Regions from separate parts of the Delftia sp. WSY_16 genome, predicted to be linked through region 3. Evidence: predicted binding sites of a transcription regulator. Region 3 holds the regulator's gene; each other region holds the start of a gene.
What was found. Region 3 encodes FNR, which switches genes on or off when oxygen is low (the NO sensors DNR and NnrR bind a similar motif). Its sites were predicted from a motif close to TTGATNNNNATCAA; they were not measured.

Region 1: azu (azurin) is a predicted target of FNR. The motif match lies at 6,364-6,377, and genes of this name have one in related genera.
Region 2: dsrO (sulfate reduction electron transfer complex DsrMKJOP subunit DsrO) is a predicted target of FNR. The motif match lies at 2,640-2,653, and genes of this name have one in related genera.

Annotation. Positions count from the first base shown of each region.
Region 1 is NZ_JBICKS010000040.1:820,759-828,119, forward strand. Features, by position in the region: gene ACF8O7_RS23430 (DUF4132 domain-containing protein) at 1-1,683, opposite strand, end outside; gene ACF8O7_RS23435 (DUF4132 domain-containing protein) at 1,760-4,702, opposite strand; gene ACF8O7_RS23440 (alanyl-tRNA editing protein) at 5,107-5,829, shown strand; gene ACF8O7_RS23445 (hypothetical protein) at 5,884-6,174, opposite strand; gene azu (azurin) at 6,501-6,959, shown strand; gene ACF8O7_RS23455 (hypothetical protein) at 7,130-7,361, opposite strand, start outside.
Region 2 is NZ_JBICKS010000040.1:839,014-846,374, reverse strand. Features, by position in the region: gene ACF8O7_RS23560 (tetrathionate reductase subunit A) at 1-540, opposite strand, end outside; gene nrfD (NrfD/PsrC family molybdoenzyme membrane anchor subunit) at 619-1,662, opposite strand; gene dsrO (sulfate reduction electron transfer complex DsrMKJOP subunit DsrO) at 1,679-2,524, opposite strand; gene ACF8O7_RS23545 (hypothetical protein) at 2,859-3,323, shown strand; gene ACF8O7_RS23540 (hypothetical protein) at 3,308-3,709, opposite strand; gene dsbG (thiol:disulfide interchange protein DsbG) at 3,721-4,527, opposite strand; gene ACF8O7_RS23530 (TlpA disulfide reductase family protein) at 4,524-5,522, opposite strand; gene ACF8O7_RS23525 (hypothetical protein) at 5,683-5,865, opposite strand; gene ACF8O7_RS23520 (MFS transporter) at 6,045-7,274, opposite strand.
Region 3 is NZ_JBICKS010000005.1:98,562-105,922, reverse strand. Features, by position in the region: gene ACF8O7_RS03585 (bifunctional diguanylate cyclase/phosphodiesterase) at 1-1,288, opposite strand, end outside; gene ACF8O7_RS03580 (HD-GYP domain-containing protein) at 1,285-2,529, opposite strand; gene ACF8O7_RS03575 (sulfite exporter TauE/SafE family protein) at 2,703-3,428, opposite strand; gene hemN (oxygen-independent coproporphyrinogen III oxidase) at 3,434-4,816, opposite strand; gene fnr (fumarate/nitrate reduction transcriptional regulator Fnr) at 4,978-5,697, shown strand; gene ACF8O7_RS03560 (hypothetical protein) at 5,779-6,066, opposite strand; gene ACF8O7_RS03555 (FixH family protein) at 6,248-6,562, opposite strand; gene ccoG (cytochrome c oxidase accessory protein CcoG) at 6,620-7,361, opposite strand, start outside.

The DNA.
Region 1 (7,361 bases), on a different contig from region 3:
CTGGTGGGCCAGCGCAGGCAGCTCCTGCGGGCTGGAGGCCGCCAGGTGCAGCAGCGCACGCGCGGCCTGGGCCGACAGGGGCGCGAGCAGGTCCAGCAGCGCCGGCTGGTCCAGCGCGGCAATGGCGGGCGACAGGCGCTGCAGGCTGGCGGCCTGGGCTTCAAGCTCTGCCAGGGAGCCGGCATCGCTGCCCGCAGGCACGGCCTCGCCGCCAGGTGACCCGGCTGCGTCCGCAACCGGGGCTGCGGCACCCAGATCCTTCAGTCGCGCCTGCACCGGGCCTTGCTCGGCCACGTCCAGCAATCCACCGGACAGCAGTGCCGACAGCAGGCTGCCAGACGCCGGATCAGGATGGGCCAACAGCACATCGCGGTAGGCCAGCACCAGGTTCTTGTTGGGCTTGGCCAGCCAGCCGGCGGCCTGGGGCGCATCCACGGGCAAGGCAGACAGCGCCTGTGCCAGCGCCGCACGCAAACCCTTGGAGGCACTGCCGGAGGCGGCCTTGCCCAGTTGCGGCAGCAGCCGCTGCAGCGTGTCCACGCGCAGCGCGGGCAGCAGGTGCGTGAGCGGGCTGGCGGCCAGCCGGGCCAGGTCGCCAGGGCGATCGGCCAGCAAGGTTTCGGCCACCGGGGCGTAGCCGGCGCGGTCGGATTCGTGCTTGCAGCCGTCTGCGCAGGCCGGCAATAGCAGCGGCAGCAGGGCCGGCCACCGGGCTTCCCACAGCCGCTGCGCCACGGCGGGATTGATCGCCAGGTGGCCCAGTTGCTTGAACCAGGCGGCCAGGGGCGCAGCGTCGGTCTGCAGCATGCGCTCCACCAGGGCACGGTCATGCGGCCAGTCATCGTCCGAGGCAAAGCACAAGGCCTTGAACAGGTCCTGGGCCAGCAGGTCGCGGCGCGCGGCATCGGCCGTCTCCCAGCGCGATGCGATCAGCACGGGCTCGGGCAGGCGCAGCTGGTCAAGCACGGCGGGGAATTGCGCAAAAAAATCCCGCCACAGCGCCCAGCGCTGCGCTGCAGGCCGCGTGCGCTGCAGCGGCAGCTGGCGTTGGACGATGTCGCGGCTGAGCTGGCCGCCGCCGTCCTCGATGGCCATGGCCAGCAGTTCGGGCTCGGGCAGCTGGTGCAGCAGGTGCTGCCACTGGCAGTAGTACTGCGCGCCGGGCGCAATGCCGGCCTTTGCGCTCAGTTCCCGCGCCCAGCGCAGCAGGCCGGTGATATCGGCACTGGACATGCCTTCATGGCCCAGCACGCCAAACACCTGCCTGAGCACGAGGTCGTAGCCATCGCGCAGTCTCCAGGGCTGGTGGGTGCGGCTGCCCCAGTCATCCAGCCAGGCGCGGGCCAGTGCCGTCAGCTCTGCGGTCAGCTCGGCACTGCGCCGGGGCACGCCCGGGTTGCCCCCATAGAACTGTCCCAGCGGAAGGCTGATGCGCGCCAGCGCCAGCCACAGCGCGTGGTCACGCTGCCAGGGCGCATGCTCGCCGGGCAGCTGGCGCAACCGCTCCTGGCACAGGCTGCTGCTGTCGCGCAGGAAGTCCGCCACCTCGGCATCGCGCCCCTGGGCCAGGCGCTTTGCCAGTTCGGCGGCAAAGGCCGGCATGCCCTCGCGCCCGGCCGGCGCGGCCGTGTGCAGTTCGTACAAAGCCTGCAGGGGAAGCGCTGCTGTCTCGTTGTTGCTCATGGTCTGTGGAGTCTTCGGTGATGGGCGATCGGCCGGCCAACGTTTCAAGGGAGCAAAGGTTCACAAAGACAAGGGCTCAGGCAGCCGCCTTGGCCGCCAGGGCCAGCCACTGGCCTTGCAGCGTGGCCAGCAGCGGCTTGGGCAGCCGCGCCGGGTCGGCGCTGGCCCCGTAACCCTTGCTCAGGTCGTGCACGCGCAGGCCTTCCACGGCCACGGGCAGGCCCAGGTCCAGGTAGGGCGGGAAATAGCCGTGCGACAGCTCCAGGCTCAGCTCCAGCGCGGGCAGGCGCCACACATGCTCGTTGATGCTGGGGCCATCGCCCACGGGGCCGGGCCGGTAGCCGAACTTCTTGAGCATGGCGCCGAGCTGCTCCTGCGCCAGCGTGATCGGCGCGGGCGGCAGCAGCATGCCGTTCCTGAACTGGCTTGGCGCGGGCTGCTCGGCGCAGGCGCCCAGCTGGTCGACCAGGGGCTCCAGCTCATAGTCGGCCATGTAGGCCTGCCAGGCCTCGCGCTCGCCGGGCTGGGCCGTAGCCGGGTGCCAGAGGCTGATGCTGCAGCCAGCGGGCAGGGCCACGGTTTCATCCTCCACATCGACCAGCGAGAAATCCTCGGCCAGGCGGAAGCTGGTGCGCGCCAGGCCCGGCGCATCCTCTGCGCGCCAGATCAGGCTGCGCCCCACGATGCGCAGCAGCGGGTGGGCCACGAACAGCCGCTGCCAGCGATCCAATGGCCAGCGCTTGCCGCTGACCAGGGCCGCCAGCATGCGCGGCGCCTGCTGCTTGACCACGGTCTTGAGGCTGGTGGCCAGGGTCTTGAGCTGCGCGGTGGCCGCCTCCCATTCGGGCTTGAGCGCCTCGTCCTTGACCGCAGGAATGGTCTTGCTGGCCTTGTTTTTGTCGTTGATGACGCGCAGGCTCAGATCGCCCTGCAGCTCCACGCGGTAGCTGTGCGGCCCGACCGTGACCGTCAGGCCCTGGCCCAGGCCGAAGTCGGGGGTCAGCTCGTCGAAGAGCTCGGGCACGCTCATCTTGCGGCGGGCAGCGGCAGCGCGCAGGGCGCTGCGCGCCGTGCGCTGCACCTGGTCCTTGAGCGAGCGCGATTCGGAGATCTCCTGCACGCGCAGCAGAGCGTAGAGGCTGTCCACCTCGCCCAGATGCTCGACAGCGGCGGCCGCGCGCTGCAGGCGCGGGCGGTTCCAGGCCTGGACGGCGGCCACCAGCGCATCGACCACGCGGTCATCGGCATGGCCGGGCAGCAGCCTGAGCGCCCAGCGCTGCTTGGGTTCGCCCTCGGAAGCAATCCATTGCTGCACCAGGGCCAGCGCCAGGCGGGCACGGTTGTCGGCCGGAATGCGCGCCAGCAGCTCGTGGGCCAGCGGCGGCAGGCCGCCTTCGGCAATGGCGGATACGTGCAGCAGCACGCGGGCCGCGTGCTCGGACAGCGGCGCGCACAGCGCCAGCAGCTCGGGCGTGTCGAAGGGCTTGATGGCCGCGCTCAGGCGCTTGATGGAGGCGATCTGGGCTTCCAGGTCCACGCCGCCAGCGGCAGACGCTGGCGATGCGGCATCCGCCTGGCTTTCTTCCGATGCCGAGGCGCCCTGCCCGGTCAGGCCCAATTGGTTCAGCCGCTGCTGCACGCTGCTGGCCGAGGCCGCATCCAGCTTGCCGCCGGCCAGCAACTGCGCCAGCAAGGGACCGACGGCGGGGTCGGGGTGGGCCAGCAGCACGTCGCGGCAGGTCAACAGCAGGTTCTTGGGCGGCTTGTTCAGCCAGCCGGCATCCACCAAGCTGGCCAGCGGAATATGGGCGGCCAGGCCGGCCATGGCGGCGCGCAGGCCCTTGGCGCTGCTGCCTGCGATGAGCGGGGTCAGGGTGGGCAGCGTGGCCTTCAGGCTGGCGGTGTCGAACGCGGGCAGCACATTGACCAGGTCCTTGACAGGCACCTCGGCCAGATCGGCCGGGCGGCGGGTCACCAGTTCGCGGATCGCGCTGCGGTAGCGGCGCAGCTCGTCCTCGCGGTCGCAGTGCTGGGCAATGGCCGGCAGCAGCAGGGGCAGCAAGGCGGCATCGTCCTGCTTCATGACATGCATGGCCAGCGCCAGGCTGATCCGATAGCCGCCGTTCTCACGCAGCTGCCTGGCAAAGGGCGCGGGATCCTCGGCCACCAGGCGGTCCAGCAGCTGCAGCGCACGGGTACGCTCCCCGCCCTGGGCATGGCCCAATTGGCCCATCAGGGTGCCCGCCAGTTCCTCACGCCGTGGGGCATCTGCGCTGGCCCAGCGCTGCTCTATCAGGTCCGGATCGCCTATGTAGGTCTGGTCATACAGCTCGGGATGCGCGGCAAAGAAGCCCATCCAGGACTTCCAGCCCTGCCCCTTGGGCTGCTTGGGTTGGCGCTCTTCGCGGTAGTGCACTATCACGTCGGCGAACAGCTTGCCGCCCACGGCGGCGTAGCGCTGCAGGTCGGCATCGTTCAGCTGGGCGATCAGCCGCTTCCAGGGCGCGTGGTACTCGGTGTCGGGCTTGTACTCACCTTCCTTGCGCAGCGCCAGCGTCCAGTCCAGCGTGGCCGTCACTTCCTCGTAGGGCATGCCTGGATAGCAGAGCCAGGGCACCAGGTTGCCCAGCACCATGCCTATGCCTTTGAAGACCGGCAGATCCGCGCTGCGGGCATGGGCCAGCCATTGCTCGGCCATCACGCGCACTTCGGCGGCCACCTTGGCATTGGTCAGCTTCTCGCTGAGCCCTGCCGGCGCATGGCCGCGCGGCACCGTGAGCCGTGCCAGGGCCAGCCAGCGCTCACCGTCATGTGTCCAGGGCGATTCGCTGCTGTTCAGGCGCCCCAGCATGTAAAGGCAGCGCTCCTCGCAATCACGCAGGAAAACCTGCACCTCATCGGCCCGCCCGTCATGAAGCCGGGCATCAAGTTCGGCGGCAAAGGCCTCTTCGCTGAGGCCTTCGTCCAGCCGGTCATAGAGATCGCTCAGGGAAGCTGCGTGAAGATCGGTAGTGCTCATAAAGATGAGGAGATGAACAATGTGGACAGCCGCAAACCGGGGCCTGCCGGGATGGAGACGGGGGTGGAGCCTGCACGGGATGGACGCAAAGGTTCTTGATCCATTCGGACAGTTCCTCGGAAAACTCACAGATTCATGCCCTGCGTATGTCGTCAGCTTCGGAAAAATCTGTAGCGCCGTCGGCAAGGAATGCGCCATTGTTCAGCGGCACGCGCGCGGCGCGGGCGCCGATCTTGTCAGGTCGCGGACCCGGGCACTTGACAGGCTGTCAAGCAGCCGACTGCCACCGCTGCGGGCAATGGACTGTACTGGGGACTTTTCGCCCAGGCGTACTGCCCGGCCCCGCCATGCCGCCGATACCATGGACCGCGACATGACCCCGGAGACACCCCATGCCCATGCCCATGCCCATGCCCCTGTCCCAGACGCACAAGCTCTTTGACGACGACGCCTACCTGGACCGCTGCGAAGCCACCGTGATCGCGGTCAGCCCCGAAGGCATCGAGCTGGATGCCACGGTCTGCTATGCCCGCAGCGGCGGCCAGGCCGGAGACACCGGCACGCTGATCCTGGCCGACGGACGCAGCCTGGCGGTCATCGACACCGTCTATGCCGATGACCGCCAGCGCATCCTGCATGTGCTGCAGACCGATGCGCCGCCCCAGGTCGGTGAGCGCGTGCAGGTAGCCATCGACTGGGACAGGCGCCACCGTCTGATGCGCCTGCACACCTGCCTGCACCTGCTGGGCGTGCTGGTGCCCGTGCCCGTGACGGGCTGCAGCATCTCGCCGGACTCGGCACGCCTGGATTTCGACCTGCCTGAATCCACGCTGGACAAGGCCGATCTGACGGAGCGCCTGAACGCCCTGATCGCCGACAGCCATGCCGTGAACGTGGACCGCATCACGCCCGAGCAATTGGCCGCCCAGCCCGACCTGGTACGCACCGCAGGCGCGGCGCCCCCGGGCGGCACGGCGACGATCCGCATCATCGACATCCCCGGCCTGGACCGCCAGCCCTGCGGCGGCACGCATGTGCGCAGCACGGCCGAGATCGGCACGGTGGCCGTCACCAAGATCGAGAAGAAAAGCCGCACCAACCGGCGCGTGGTCGTGCAGTTCGCCTGAGGCCTGCCAGACCTGCCTGGCCTGCCGGACCTGCCTTGGCTGCCGCCCCGTGCCTCAGGACATCCAGGACCTGGGCGCCGAGGGGCCACCCGGCTCACGGGACCCCTCGCCGCCCGGAGCCACCCCTTCGGGCTGGCTGCCGGACTTTCGCATCAGCTGCAGGATCTGATCGAGCTTGTCCTGCTCGACGGCGATCGAGTGCAACCTGAACAGCACGTACGGAATGAGGACGCTGGCACAGGCCATGCCCGCCAGCGCCGTCTGTTGCTGGGAGCTGTCGACGAAGAACGCCGTCAGCAGAAAGATGGCGCCAATGACAGCACCTATGAAAACTATCACTCTCATAAACCCCCTCTATGCTCCGCAATCGTACCCAAATGTGACTGAGGTGAGTAGAGGCATGCGAGCTGTGGGGTTGCCCGTCGCCAAAAGACGACGGACGGCAAGTGATTCCCGGCGACAGCCACCGCGCATACCCTGCCGGCGTGACGCCATACCGCATGCTTGGAGCGCAGGTCTTCGAACTGTTTTGACTTGATTCAAATCAACCCGCCCTCCCCCATCCTGTCTATGCTGGAGGCAGCCATACAAAGCATCCATGGCGACAGACCGCCTGCCGGTCCATGGCCACCGGATGCCAGCCACCTCACCCGCTTTTCAAGGAGAAAACAATGGCAATGCAATGGAAACCCGTCCTCTTGGCCCTCGCAATGACTGCCGTCGCCGCACCTGTGCTGGCCGCCGACTGCGCCGTCGAGATCGAAGGCAATGACGCCATGCAGTTCAACAAGCCCACCATCAGCGTGCCCGCCAGCTGCAAGCAGTTCACGGTCAAGCTCAAGCACGTGGGCAAGCTGCCCAAGACGGCCATGGGCCACAACTGGGTACTGAGCAAGACGGCCGACCTGCAGCCCGTGGCCAATGACGGCATCGCCGCCGGCGCCGCCAAGGACTTCGTGAAGGACAAGGACGCCCGCGTGATCGCCCACACCAAGGTGATCGGCGGCGGCGAGACCGACTCCGTGGCCTTCTCCACCGCCGCCCTGAAGGCGGGCGAGGCCTACAGCTACTTTTGCTCCTTCCCCGGCCATTCCGCGCTGATGAAGGGCACGCTGACGCTGGCCAAGTAAGCCGGCGATCTGCCTTGGCCCGGGACCTTGCGCCCCGCGCCCTACCCGGCGGCACTTCGGTGCCGCTTGTCGTTTCCGCCCCTCACATTTGCGGGACCGGGCAAGCCACGCTTGCCTGGCCTGCCGGTCCCTGCCGATGCATGCCGATCCGTGCCGTTGTGCGCTGTCTCTCAGTGCCGGCTGGCGGTCCTGCCGTGCGGGCGGCCCTGCATTTCCATGCAACCCTTTTGCATCAGGCGCAGCAGCAGCTGGGTCCAGCTGGCGTCGGCCCATTTGGTGCTTTCCAGCACCAGGGACCGTGCCGACTGCAGGCCGTCGCCGGGCTGCAACTCCACGCGGAAACTGCCGCGTTCACGCTGGGCCGTGACGGCCACCACGCTGCCCAGCAGGGCGATGTCATGC
Region 2 (7,361 bases), on a different contig from region 3:
GAGCGGGGTGAGCACGCGGTGCGGCGCGTTCTGGTGCTCCAGCATGGACGAGCCGCGCGCGCAGGCCGTGGCCCGGCCTTCCAGGCCCAGCTCCTTGCCCAGCTTGGCGTAGACCTCGCGCACGGGTTCTTCCATGGCGGCCGGGCGCGTGGTGGCCAGCGGGTGGTAGGGGTTGCCTGCCACGCGCAGGATGCGGTTGCTGGCGGTATCGACACGCACGCGCACGCCGCACTGCGTCCAGCAGCCCAGGCAGCTGGACGGGCTGACCACCTGGCCGGGCTGGGTGGCGAGCGCGCCCGTGGCCGGGTCGATGCGGAACTCGGGCGTCAGCGAATTGCCGCGCGTGGCGCTGGCCGTGGGCGTGCCCGAGCTGCCTGTCACCAGGCCCTTGGCGCCACGTGCCAGCGTCTCGCCGTAGCCGGCCGCAAAGGCGGCCAGCCCACCGGCGGTGAGGCCACCGCGCAGCAGCAGGCGGCGGCGGGCGGCCTCGGCATCCAGGGAATCTTCGGGGGCTTGGGGGAGTTTCTTCTTGTCGGTCATGAAAGGCTTTCTGTGGCGCGGCCGGCCGGTGGCGGGCCGCGCTCCGTGAATGGGTGAGGGGTCGTCAGGGCGGCGGTGTCAGACGGCGCGGGCCGCGGCCGAGCGCGCGGGAAACAGCTCCAGCGCCCAGGTGGCCAGCGTCACCAGTGCAATGCACAGGCCGGCCACGCCCAGCATGCCCAGCAGGCCGTCGCCGCCCAGCGGCATGTGGTAGATGTACAGGCCCGCGCCGTACTTGGGCACGCCTTGCACGCCCATGAACAGCGCCCAGCGGAAGGCCCAGGCCGCGGCGGCCAGGCCCAGCCCCAGGGCCAGCGTGTAGCGCGGGCAGGCCATGCGCTGACCACCCCGCACCAGGGCCCACAGCAAGGCGGCACCGGCCACGGCCGAGCCCAGCATGCTCAGGCGCCAGACCGGAAACTGCTGCCACAGCTGCAGCGCCGCCTGGAAGGAGCGGCCCTGGCCCAGCCAGCCGGCAACGGCCCAGACCACCACCATGGCCAGCAGGCACAGCGCCAGCGCCAGGCCCAGCATGCGCAGCGCCTGCAGGGCGCCGGCATCGGGGCGGTGGCGGGCGGGCAGAAAGCGCGCCGTCACCAGCATGCAGCCCACCGTGGCCAGCCAGCCCGTGAGTGCCAGGTTCAGCGGCACCCACAGCGTGTTCCACAGCGGGCGCGAGCGCACTGCCATCAGCTCGGCGCCGGTATAGGCGGTGATGGTCAGCGCCGACACGGCCAGCAGCGGCGCCAGCCAGCGCAGCCACTGCGGCCGGCCCAGCCACCAGGCCAGCACGAAGGCCAGCGCCAGTCCCACGAAGACGGGCAGCAGCAGGGCGCCCACCGACATCCACGACCACGGCGTGAAGTGCGCATAGAAATGCCAGAAGCGCGCAGGCTGGTGCAGGTCGGCCAGCAGCGACACGGGCGCGGCGATGGCGCTGACGGCCAGCACCAGCACGGCGGCCGGCAGCAGGCGCGCCATGGCGCTGGCGCGCGGCGCCCAGGTGCAGGCGGCGGCCAGCAGGGCGGCGCCCGTGGCAATGCCGGCCAGGAAGAAGTACTGCACGGCCCAGGGCAGCCAGGCCGATTCGTAGGCGGGGGTCAGGAGTTCGACGATGTGCATGGGGTGCTCCTTGCGTTCAGTGGGAAGTGACCAGCCGCACGCTGGCCTGCCCGTCCACGCCGTCGACGAAGGCGTCGGGCAATCCCAGGTAGTACACATGCGGGTCCGTGCCCATGGCGGGCTTGAGCACCTTGAGGTCCTTGGCGTGCTCGCGCATGCGCTGGCGGATCTCGCTGCCCTCGTCGTTGAGGTCGCCGATCACGCGGGCGCCGCCCACGCAGCTTTCCACGCAGGCCGGCAGCAGGCCGGCTTCCAGGCGGTGCTCGCAGAAGGTGCACTTGTCGGCGGTCTGCGTCTCGTGGTTGATGAAGCGCGCGTCATAGGGGCAAGCCTGCACGCAGTAGCCGCAGCCCACGCAGCGCTCGTTGTCCACCAGCACGATGCCGTCGCTGCGCTGGAAGGTGGCCTGCACCGGGCAGACCGGCACGCAGGGCGGGTTGTCGCAGTGGTTGCACAGGCGCGGCAGGTTGAGCATGGCCGGCGGCAGGTCCTCGTTGCCCGCGTGCTGCACCTCGTACTGCAGCACCGTGGTGCGGAACTGGCCCAGCGGCGGCAGGTTCTCCATGGAGCAGCTCACCGTGCAGGCCTGGCAGCCTATGCAGCGGCGCAGGTCCACCAGCATGCCGTAGCGCCTGCCGGCCTCGCCGGGACGGCGCGGCGGCTGGAAACCCGGGGTGCCGGGCGCGGCCGCCGCCACGGGCAGGGCCACGGCCGCCATGGCAGCGGCCAGCAGGTCCTGCAGGAAGCCGCGCTTGCCGGCGGCGGGCTGCGCATGGGAGAGGGTAGGGGCGGGGATGTCCTGGGTGGAGGGCTTGCAGCTGCAGTCGTTGCAGCCGCTGCCGGCGCGGGATGTTTTTGGCATGGCCTGTCTTTCATCGTCCTGCGGCCACGGGAGGGTGGTCGCTCAAACTCAATAAAGCATTAAAAATATGCTTTTTATATTGAATTTAATATATGAAATTCAGGGCCTTGGCGGCTTGATATGAGTCAAGCAATGGGCTTGCAAAGCGCCACCAACTGCCTGCCATGGACAGGCGCCCAAGGCACTCCATAGCGTGTGGCGCAGGGATTAAGACGGGGTTAACAGGGTGACTGCATTCCTCGGGAATGCGGGGCGCGTATCGGAAATCACCCTCTTGTTTCCGTGCGCGGCCCCGGTCTACGCTGCTTGTGTCGCCACTGCCAAGGAGTTCTCCATGAACCATGCCCTGAACAGCCTTGCTTCGGAACTGGACCTTGCCGCCGAAGCCGGCGAGCACCTGAGGCTGCAATTCACACAGGCCTGCGTGGACCGCATCGCGCACCTGCTAGAAGACCCGGACGTCATCCGCTGCGCACAAGGCCTTCGCCGCTACCTGGACGGCCAGATCGACAGGCAGGAGCTGGACCGCCTGGCCCGCGAGGCCGCCAGCCTGGCCAACCACCACCAGGGATCACGCTCCCTCGACGGCTGCGGCCATGCCGCCGTGTCCGCCACCTATGCCACGGCCCACGGCCTGGCGGGCCGGGCGCTGCAGGCGGCCGACTATGCGGCCTATGCCATGGTCTATGGCGAGGGCGGCCACGGCGCCGTCACGGACCGCGAGTCCTTCGAGCCTGAATACCAATGGCAGGCGCGCTGCCTGGCCTCGCTGGCGCAGGCCGCTCAGCAGCGCACGTAGCACCAGGCCGACTGCTGCAGCAGGGCCAGTGACTCGATGCCGCCCTGCGGCAGCACGCGCATGCCGGCAGGCGCCTCGCGGCCCAGCTTCCTGAGCGTGTTCGGGCAGACCAACGCATGGGCCAGGGCCTTTGCATCCAGATGCTGCGGCGTGCCCGGCGCTGCGTCCAGCAGCGCCTCGACGGCCGGGCCGTTGATGACGATGCGGACTTCGGCACCGGGCCGGTCCTGGCGCAGGTTGGCCAGATTGCTGCGTGCACGGGCCAGGGCGCCGGGTGTGGGCGCATGCAGCACGATGCGCAGCGGCGGCGCATCCGGCCGGACGGGGAACAGGTCGCTCCAGTCGCTGGAGGAGGTGGAAGCGGCGGGACAACGGCTTGTGCTCATGGTCGTCCTCGTCATTTCCTGCCACGCGGCCCCATGACCTCTTCCAGCAGGCCCGGCGGCAGGCCGGTGCGTACCTGCACCAGCCCCTTGTCATCCTTCCAGACCAGGGCCGGCGTGGCACGCAGGCCCCAGGTGGACATCAGCGAGGCATGGCTGGCCAGCACCTGCCGCGTGGCCTGCGGCACCGGGGCCAGCGGCGTGGCGCCCGCGCCTTCTGCGCTGGCGCGGCCGGCCTTGGCATAGGCACGTGCGTGCTCGGCCAGGGCCTGCTCTGGCTGGCGCGCGGTCAGCAAGGCGGCGGCCTTGCCCTCGCTGCTGGGCTTGAGGATGCCCACCAGAATGTGGCGCAACTGCACCTGGCCACTCTCCACCCAGGGCCGGGCATCGTTCCACAGCTGGTTGCAATAGGGGCAGTTGGGGTCGGTGAACACATAGACCGTGCGCGGCGCGTCGGCGCGGCCATCCGGTATGGACTGGGCGCGCTGCACATCGCTCCACAGTTGCTCGCCCATGGGCTTTTGCACGGCGGCCTGCAGGGCCTGGGCGTTCACGTCGCGGCCCTGGGCATCGATCACCGTGCCCAGCACCCAGTGCTTGCCGTCAGGCATGCGGTAGATGGGCACGGGCTGGCGGTCGCGGTAGGCGGCCCAGGCCTTGAGTCCGCCCACGGCCGGCAGCGGTCCCACCAGGGTCAGTCCCTGCTGGGCCAGGAAATCCTCCGATGGCAGCTCGGACGCCGCAGCCGGCAGGGCCAAGGCTGCCGACAGTGCCAGGGCTCCTGCCAGTGCAGGCAGGGGGAACAGGGGGGAAGCGCTCATGAACATTCCTTCAGATGCTGGGCCAGGCTGGCGCGCGACAGCTCGCCCATGCGCATGCCGCACAGCCGGCCGTCGGCGCCATAGAAATAGGTGGAAGGCAGGCCCCGCTGGCGCCAGTGCCGGCCGGCCTGCTGCTGCGGGTCGAACAGCACCTGGGCCAGCGGCAGCGGGGCCGTCGCCTGCTCGCGCCGCAAATAGCCCATCACGGCCTCTGCCGTCTCGCCCTGGTTGATCCAGATGAAACGCACATCGGGCCGCTGCTGCTGGGCCTGGGCCAGCACCGGCATCTCGCGCCGGCAGGGCGGGCACCAGGTGGCCCAGAGGTTGATTACCATGGGCTTGCCATCGGCCTGCTGCAACTGCTGCAGCGAGACCGGCTGCGCCTGTCCGTTGACCAGGGTGAAGGCCGGCAGGGCCGGTGCATCTGCGGAGGGCCGCGCCTGCAGCAGGCTGCCCAGCACCAGCAGGGCCGCCCCCGCGCCCAGCGCCAGCCCTGTGGCGCGGCGCAGCACCGGGGAGCGGCGGCTGCGCCACAGCATGTACAGCAGCGCGGCCAGCAGGCCGGCCCACAGGTTCCATCCCCCGTCGCGGATATCGATGATGCGGCCTGCGAAGGCCGGCATCCCGCTCCAATCCCAGGGGGCCGGCGCGTACTCTGTCCACCACTGCGCGACATAGGCCAGGCGCGCCGCCAGCAGGCCGGCCAGGGTGCTTTGCCACAGCAGCGCATCCACGGCCTGGCCCGTGCGCCTTTCATTCCTGCGCGCCAGCCGCTGCGCCAGCAGCCAGGCCAGCATGGCCACCACCACGCCCATCGGCAGGACCAGCGGCCCCAGCGCCAGGCTGGCGGGCAGGTGCAGCCAGGCGCCCAGCGCCGATAGCGCTGACGGCCCGCCAGGCTCTGCTGCTCCGGCAAGAACAGGCGAAGGCGCCAGCAGCAGGCCGGCAAGCAAGGGCAGGAATGACGAAAGAAGAGGGGATGACCGGAGATGCATGGAAGGGAGTTTCAGCCATGCGGGCTGACAGGCCGTGGATGCTGGCAGCGGGGAATTAACGGGGGGTTAACGGCCTGATGGCCTCACGGCCTCACCTGGCTTGCCGGGCGGCAGCGCCACCTCTTGCGCTCGCAAGAAAATCCACCTCATGGATCGAGTGTCAGAACTTATTCCAGAGTGCTGCAAATGCACCGAAAGAAATGGCAATGAAGAGGGATGCCTTGAAAACCAGCTTGTTTTTCGATGAAGTCGATGGCTTCACTATCTCGTATTTGGAAACGAGCATGACGACGACAAGGGTCAGCACGCACACGACGATAAGCCGTGTCTGAAGTTCGTTCATTGCATATCCTTCCATCAAGCGGAATACGGGGTCGCGAGCGATGCGAATCCGTGAGGGCAAGGCCTGGATTGTGCATTGGTAATTGCGTGAATTTCCGCTGTGGAAGACAAGGAGAATTCCGAAATATTTCAGGATATTTCCTAGGTGGCATAGGACTTGTCCTGAAGTTCCTGCGGAATTCAGACTTGGTGATTCTTTGCCTGTTGATGGCCCCAATCCGCTTTGCTTCCAGTCCCAGCCAATCCCATGGCCGCAGACAGCAGCAAGGCCGCAGCGGCAAATCCGCCTGACAGCCAGAGCGTGGCGTGCAGCCCCCAGCCATCGACCAGTTGGCCGCCCGCCCATGAGCCCAGCGCAATACCGATGTTGAAGACGCCAACGTACAGCGCCGTGGCAATTTCCACGGCGCGTGGCGCAGCCTGCATCATCCAGGTCATCAGGCCCACCGATACGCCGCCGTAGGCCAGGCCCCAGACCAGCAGCACGGCGCCACCACCGGTTGGCGAGTCGCCCACGGACAGGAACAGCACAGGTGCCAGCAGCAGGCCCAGGGCGATCGCCGCCAGACTCGGCACCGTGCGGTGCGCCGCGATGATGCCCGCCAGGAAGTTGCCCGCAATGCCCGCGATGCCGTAAGCCAGCAGCAGCGCGCTCATCCATTGCGCATCGAACCCCGACACCGTCAGCAGCAGCGGGCGCACGAAGGTGAAGGCCATGAAATGCCCGGCCACCAGCAGCAGCGTCAGTGCCAGCCCGGCCTGCAGCCTGCGGTTGGCCAGCTGATGACTGAATTGGCGCAGGCTGGCCGAGCCTGTGGCAGGCAGGGCGGGGAGAACGGCCATGTGCAGCGCCAGCACCAGTGCGCTGAAGCCTGCCATGCCACCGAATGCCCAGCGCCATCCCGCGAAATCGCCGATCAGCGCGCCCAGCGGCACGCCCAGCACCGAGGCCGCCGCCACGCCGCCAAAGATGATGGAGGTTGCCAGGCCCATCGACGCCTGGGGTACCAGCCGTGCCGCCAGCCCGCCCGCGATTGCCCAGATGCCGCCCATGCAAAAGCCCACCAGGACGCGCGCGGCCAGCAGCCAGATCAGCGACGGCGCCAGCGCCGAGGCCAGGTTGGCCAGCACGAGCAGGGCCAGCAGTCCGCACAGGATGCGGCGCCGGTCCATGCCGCCCGCCGCCATCACCACCAGCGGCGCGAACAGCGCGGCCAGCAGCGCCGGCAGCGAGATCATCAGGCCGGCCCTGCCCATGGAGGTGCCCAGGCTGCCAGCAATGGATGTGAGCAGGCCGACCGGCAGCATTTCCGTGGTCACCACGGAAAAGGTGGCCAGGCCCACGGCGGACACGGCCAGCCACGGGCGGCGCGCGGCGGGTTCGGGCCGCGTGGAGGAAGACGAATTCATGGTCCAGATCCCTTCAAACAGGTGGGGGGGTGTTGCACCGCCGTCGCGGGACAGAGAAAATACATACGCTGCGTATGAATAGAATCC
Region 3 (7,361 bases):
CGCCGAACTGGTGGCCCAGCGAGTCGTTGATGATCTTGAAGCGGTCCAGGTCGATGAACAGGATGCTGAACACCGTGCCGCCTGCGCGTGCGGCCTCGATGGCCGCATCCACGCGCTCCGTGAGATTGAGCCGGTTGGGCAGGCCGGTGAGCGCGTCGCTGTAGGCCAGCTGTTCGATGCGCTGCTGTGCCACGCGCTGCTGGGTGAGGTCGCGCATGAAGCCGATGCTCTGCACCACGTCGCCCTGCGCATTGCGCAGCGGCACCCAGGACAGGCGCACGGCGCAGCGCGCACCGCCGGCCTGGCGCAGCCACAGGTCGCCCTCCCAGAAGCCGCCTTGATGCCACTGTATGCGGGCCAGGTCGCCCAGCGTGTCGGATGGGTCTTCGGTGGCTTCGAACAGCGATTCCACCGTGCGGCCCTGCACGGGCATGCCGCCCAGCAAGCGTTCGCAGGCCGGGTTGGTACGTGCCACGTCCATGTGGCCATCGGCGATGAAGATGCCGTCCAGGCTGGACTCGAAGACCCGCGCAGCCAGCTCCAGGCCCGCCTGGGTCTGGGCCTCGGCCGTGATGTCGCGGAAGGAGAAAATGCGCCCCATGGGCAGGCCCCGGCGCAGCTGGGGCACGGCGCGGCGCTCCAGGATGCGGCCGTCGCGCAGGTCCAGTACGTCGGACGCTTCCATCAGGGGCTGGGCCGACAGCAGCTTCAACTGCTGCGCGTAGGACTCGGCATCGCGCACCTGGCCGGCCAGGTGATCGAGGATGGCCGCGTCGTTGCGGCGTACCAGCAACGCCTCGGGGATGCCCCAGAGCGTGGCGAATCGGTGGTTGAAGGCGCGGATGCGGCCATCGGGATCGCACACCAGGATGGCGTCGGCCGCCGACTCCAGCGTGGCGCGCAACTCGCCCAGCAGGCTTTCGAATTCGGCCTCGTGCAGCGCCTGCTCGCGCCGGTCCAGCATGCTGACCAGGAGCACCTCGCCGTCGAGCGCGCGCACGCGCATCTCCACGGGCGCCAGCTGGCCGTCGGCACGGCGCACCTCGGAAATGAACTGGGCGCCGGCCTGCCAGTTGAAGGGGTCGCTCCAGAACGCCTGCTGCTGCGGCGTGGCGGCCAGCACCTGCACGGGCAGTCCCACGGCGGCATCGGTCTCATAGCCGGTGACGGATTCGCTGGCGGCGTTGGCGCGCAGCACCTTCAGGCTGCGGGCATCGATCAGCCACAGCGCCTCCTGCAGTGCATCGAGCAGGCGGGGCCAGGCGCGGTTGAGCGCTTGCTTGTTCAAGACGCCACCTTCGGCGGATCCAATTCCACCGCCCGTTCAAAGTAATAGCAGACACGCCGGCGCGGCGACAGATAGTCCAGCGCGTCGCGCGGCAACTGCGCAGGAGCCACGCCCCGGCGTATGCCCAGCGCGGGAAACAGCTCCAGCGCCAGCACGGGCGCCTGGGCGGCCGGCACGCTGGCGTCATGGACCATCACCGAAGGCTTGAGCGGCCGTGATGCATTGACGGACATGACCATGGCATGGCGCCCATCGGTCAGCTCCACCACCGAGCCCGGCGGGAACACGCCCATCATGCGGATGAAGCCATTGAGCACGGGCGCGGCGAACTTGTCGCGCAGCCGGCTGAACAGCATGGACAGCGCCTCGTGCGGCGTGTGCGGCGTCTGCGCATCGCCGGGATTGCACAGGCGGTCATAGGTGTTGACCAGGGCCAGGATCTGGCCCGTGAGCTCCATGTCCTCGGCCACCAGGCTCAGCGGGAATCCCGTGCCGTCGGCCCACTCATGGTGCTGTGCGATGGCGGTGGTGACCTGGGCCGACAGGCCCATGCGCATGGCGATGGCCACCGATTCACCCACATGGCGCTCGTAGCGGTCGCGCAGCGCGTCGGGCACGGAAGACTCCAGGGCCAGGCCGTGCATGCCTTCGGCGCCGGCCACCGGCTTGCCGGCATCGTGCAGCAGCGCCGCCAGGCCCAGGTCGCGCAGCAGCACAGCCTCCAGGCCCAGGGCCCGGCCCAGCAGCAGGCCGAGCACGGTCACGTTGACGGCGTGCACGCTCTGGTTGCTGCCCACGCCATCGGACAGGAGGTGAATCGCCACGTCCTGCGGGCCGGCCAGTTCGGCCAGGCAGCCGTCGACCAGGGCTTCGGTGGGCATGCGCGCCTGCTCGGGCGCGCTGGCAAGGGTGGTTTCGATGGCCACATAGCCACGCTCCACCTTCTGAAAGCGCGCATTGCAGTCCTCCAGCCGGCCGCGCCAGTTGGGCACGGACAGCAGCAGCGGCGCTGCCGGTGCAGGTTCCTCGGCGGGTTCGGCTGCAGCGGCCGCCACAGCGGGCAGCGGCTGCGGCGGCGGAGTGCGCACCTCGGCCGGCCAGGCGTCGCTTTTGTGCGGAACGCAGCGCACCGCCTCCAGGCCCAGGGATTTCAGGGTCTGGATCTGTGCGCTGGAGGTGATCTTGAAGCTGCTGACCGGAAAGGGATGGTTCAGCCATCCAACATCGAGCTGGACAAACATGCCCGGACGGAGGTCTCGGATATCGATGAGGACGGAATGGTTCACGCGCGGCAACGGCCCCGAGGCTGAAGGAATCGGCAAATGTAAGCCGATGATTCGGGCATTATCTCCAGTTCTGAGGGCCTTGCAGGCAATCCGCGACCCTCAGGACCAAGTCTGTCCCCCGCTGTTGTTCATCGGCACCAGAGACTGGGCTTGTAGATCAGGTCCATCCAAAGCGCCCACACGGCCACGCCCACCAGCATCAGGCCGGCCAGCCGCGTGCCCCATTCGGCACGCAGGCCGTTCAGGCGCTGGCGGCCCAGCCGCCACAGCCAGGGGCCGGCCACCAGCCACAGCCCGCTGCCCACGCCAAAGGCCGCCATGGCCAGCGCGCCCTGCAACGGGCCGCCGCTGAGCGCGGCGACCAGCACGGCCGAATACAGCAGTCCGCAAGGCATGAGCGCCCAGGCATAGCCCGCCGCCAGCGTGCCGCCAGGGGCGGACACCCAGGGCTGCACGCGCCGCCAGGCGGCGCGGCCCGCAGACTCCAGCCAGGCGGGCTGGCGGGCCTGCACCATCATGGCCAGGCCCCAGGCCATCACGGCGACATGGGTCAGCGTCCAGAACGGCTGCAGCGCCGTGGTCTGGCTGGTGAGCCAGGACAGGCTTTCCATGGCCAGCGCCGAGGCAGCGCCCAGGCTGGCATAGCCGGCCAGCCGCCCGCTATGGAACAGCGCCGTGCGCAGCCACAGCCGGCTTTGCAGTCCATGGACGGCGACCACCTGCCCACCACCCTGTACCGTGCCCTGCCCCGCCCCGCCCGTGACCACGCCGCAGGGCGCGGCGCACATGGCAAGGCAATGGGGCCCGCCGACGAGCCCCATGATCAAAGCGGTCCAGAGCAGCGACAACAGCATGGGGCCTAGATGATCCTCGAAAACCGCGCCCGGTTCTTGTCGGCCTGCAGATATCGGTCAAACAGCATGGCCACGCCACGCACGAAGTACCAGCCCATGGGCGTGACCTGGAATCCCTCGTCGCTGATCTGCACCAGCCCCTTGGCCTGCAGGTCCTGAAGCGCCGCCAGCTCGGGGGCGAAGTACTCGCGAAAGCCCAGCAGCCAGGCCTGCTCCATGGGCTCGAACAGCACGGCGCCCTGGCACATGATGGCCATGATGACGGCGCGCCGCACCAGATCATCGCGCGACAGTGCCAGGCCGCGCACCACGGGCAGGTGGCCGGCGTCGATGGCGTCGTAGTACTCCTCCAGCGTCTTGGCGTTCTGGCTGTAGCTGGCCCCCACCTTGCCGATGGCCGACACGCCCAGCGCAATCAGGTCGCAGTCGGGCTGGGTGCTGTAGCCCTGGAAGTTGCGATGCAGCCGGCCCTGGCGCTTGGCCACGGCCAGCGCGTCCTCGGGCAAGGCGAAGTGGTCCATGCCGACGTAGACATAGCCGCCGTCCATGAAGGCCGCGATGGAGCGCGAGAGCATGGCCAGCTTGTCGGCGCCCTGGGGCAGGTCCTCGGCCGCGATGCGCCGCTGCGGCTTGAAGCGCTCGGGCAGGTGGGCATAGGCATAGAGCGCGATGCGGTCGGGCCGCAGCGCATTGACCTGGGCCAGCGTGCGCTCGAAGGACTCGGGCGTCTGCTTGGGCAGGCCGTAGATCAGGTCCACGTTGATGGAGGCAAAGCCCAGCTGCCGTGCCGCTGCCACCAGCGCGAACACCTGCTCGGCCGGCTGCACGCGGTGCACGGCGATCTGCACCTGTTCGTCGAAGTCCTGCACGCCGAAGCTCAGGCGGTTGAAGCCCAGTTCCTTGAGCACGGCCAGGCGTTCGACGCTGACGGTGCGCGGATCGACCTCGATGGAGTATTCGCCGCCCGGCTCCAGCTTGAAATGCTCGCGCAGCAGGGCCATCAGCGTGCGCAGTTCATCGTCCGAGAAGAAGGTGGGCGTGCCGCCGCCCAGGTGCAGCTGGCTGACGGCCTGGCCCTTGCCGCAATGGGCCGTGTGCAAGGCCATCTCGCGCGCCAGGTAGTCCAGGTAGACGGCCGCGCGATCGTGGTGGCGCGTCACGATCTTGTTGCAGGCGCAGTAGTAGCACAGCGACTCGCAGAACGGCACATGCACATACAGCGACAAAGGCATGGCCCGCGCTGCGGTACTCGATTTGCGGTGCTCAAGTGCCAGGATATAGTCTTCAGCACCGAAAGCCTCCACGAAACGATCGGCCGTGGGGAACGAGGTGTATCGGGGCCCCGGTACGTCGAAGCGACGCAGCAGCTCTGGGGTGACAGCGGTCATGGGTTTTTTCCTCTAATGTCGTCCACTGTGCCGCAGCCCATTGGCCGCGTCCTTGACTCATATCAAGAGTTGTTCGCGGCAGTGCTGCGACAATTTGATCCAACTCATCGCCATCCACGAGGTCACCGCCGGCGCACTGCTGCGCCGCTGATGTTTACTCCATGAACCTTCAGACCATCAAAGCATCCTGTTCCAATTGCAACCTGCGCGAGCTGTGCATGCCCATGGGCCTGGATGCCGAGCAGATGCAGCGCATCGACGACATCGTGGCCACGCGCCGCAAGGTCAAGCGCGGCGGCCTGCTGTTTCGCAACGGTGAGTCCTTCACCTCGCTGTACGCCATCCGCACGGGCTTCTTCAAGACCTGCGTGGCCACCGAGGACGGGCGCGACCAGGTCACGGGCTTTCAGATGGCCGGCGAGATCATCGGCCTGGATGGCATCGTCAACGACCACCACACCTGCGATGCGGTCGCGCTGGAAGACGCCGAGGTCTGCGTCATGCCCTTCGACAAGCTGGAGGACCTGTCGCGCGAGGTCACGGCCCTGCAAAACCATGTGCACAAGGTCATGAGCCGCGAGATCGTGCGCGAGCATGGCGTGATGCTGCTGCTGGGCAGCATGCGTGCCGAGGAGCGCCTGGCCGCCTTCGTGCTCAACCTGGTGCAGCGCCTGCACGCCCGGGGCTTTTCCAAGTCGGAACTGGTGCTGCGCATGACGCGCGAGGAAATCGGCAGCTACCTTGGCCTGAAGCTGGAGACGGTGAGCCGCACCTTCTCGAAGTTTGCCGAAGAAAACATCATCGAGGTGCGCCAGCGCCATCTGCGCATCCTGGACACGGACGCGCTCAAGCGCATTGTCAACAGCCAGCAGTGCCAGTGAGGCCGCAAGGCCCCGCCCCCCGGCAATGAACAAGGCCCGCTGTCGCGGGCCTTGTTCATTGCCATTGCAGTGCACGCAGGTTCAATCGCGCCCCAGGCCCTGCATGGCCAGATTTGGGTCCGGCTCGGAGACCACGCCGTCGTTGAGATCGTGCGTGGAGCGTCCCAGCATGGTGGTCATGAGGCTGGACAGCATGGTCACGCCCCAGAAGGCGAAGAAGGCCAGCGTGTAGATTCCCTGCCGCGACCAGCCCAGGTCGCCGAGCCAGTGCAGCTCCAGCGGGTCCACGAAGGCGAATACCAGCATCTCCATCACGGCGGCGGCCAGAAAGGCCGGCCAGGCAATCCACATCCAGCGTTGGGCCAACATCAGCGATCTCCTTGAGCTGTCGAGGGGTGGCTTTCATTGTGCGCGCCGCCCGCGCACCGTGCCAAGCCCTGCGCACCCTGCACTGCCTGTAGGAAACCCTTGGCCCTCGCGCATGCTGGAGATGCCATCCACCATGCAAAAAGGCCGCGACTGCGGCCTTGTGCACGGCATTTTCCTGCCTTCAGCGGTCCGTGGGATGGTCCTGCGCGGGCGTGGCCGCGTGGTTGCGGCCGGTGACCGCGGGCGCCAGGCTCTTGGGCACTTCGCGCACGCCATCGGCACGCTCGTTGATGGTGATGCCATTGCGGTAATAGTCAGGATCGATCACGGGATCGGCGCCATTGATCGCAATGACGGCCGTGACCACGCCAGCCACCACGACGGCGGCCGGGCCGGCCACCACGAGCCAGACATGGGCGAACTTCCACCAGGGCTTGCCGGCGTCCGGATGCGAAGGGGCCGTGGCGGGCGCGGAGACTGCGGGACTGGAAGACATGGATAACCTCTTTCTTTCAAACAGCCGGCGCAGCCTGGGCGGTGCCGGCCAGACATATCACCGGGGCACCAGGAAGACGGCCTTTTCGGACGCGCGTCCCGCGCCTGAATGCACGGCATCGATATCGAAGAATACGGTGTGCGAGCCCGGCTCGGCGGAACCGTAGGGAATCTGCAGCCGCGCCGCAATGCCGCGCGTCTCGGCCGGGCCGACCTCGACCTCCTGCTCGGACGCCAGCTCCAGCCCGTCGAGGCCATGGGCGCTGATGCGGTAGCGCTGGGCCTGCTCGGTGGCATTCATGATCTGCAGGCGGTAGACATTTTCCAGCTTGCCGCCCGCGACGATGCGCGACAGCGACGCCCGGTCGCGTATCACGTCGACCTTGACCGACTGGCGCAGCGCCAGGCTCACGATCATGGCCATGCTCAGGCCGATCAGCACGGCCGAGTAGACCAGCACGCGCGGACGGAAGATGCGGCGCAGCACCTGGGCCCGCCGCCACAGGCCGGCCATGGCGTTCTGCGTGGTCAGCCGGATGAGGCCGCGCGGATACTCCATCTTGTCCATGATGGAATTGCAGGCGTCTATGCACAGACCGCAGCCTATGCATTCGTACTGCAGGCCGTTGCGGATGTCGATGCCCACGGGGCAGACCTGCACGCACATCTTGCAGTCGATACAGTCGCCCAGGCCCTGGGCCTTGTAGTCCACCTTCTTGGTGCGAGGCGCGCGCGGCTCGCCCCGGCCCGTGTCGTAGCTGACGATCATGGTGTCGCGGTCGAACATGGCGCTCTGAAAG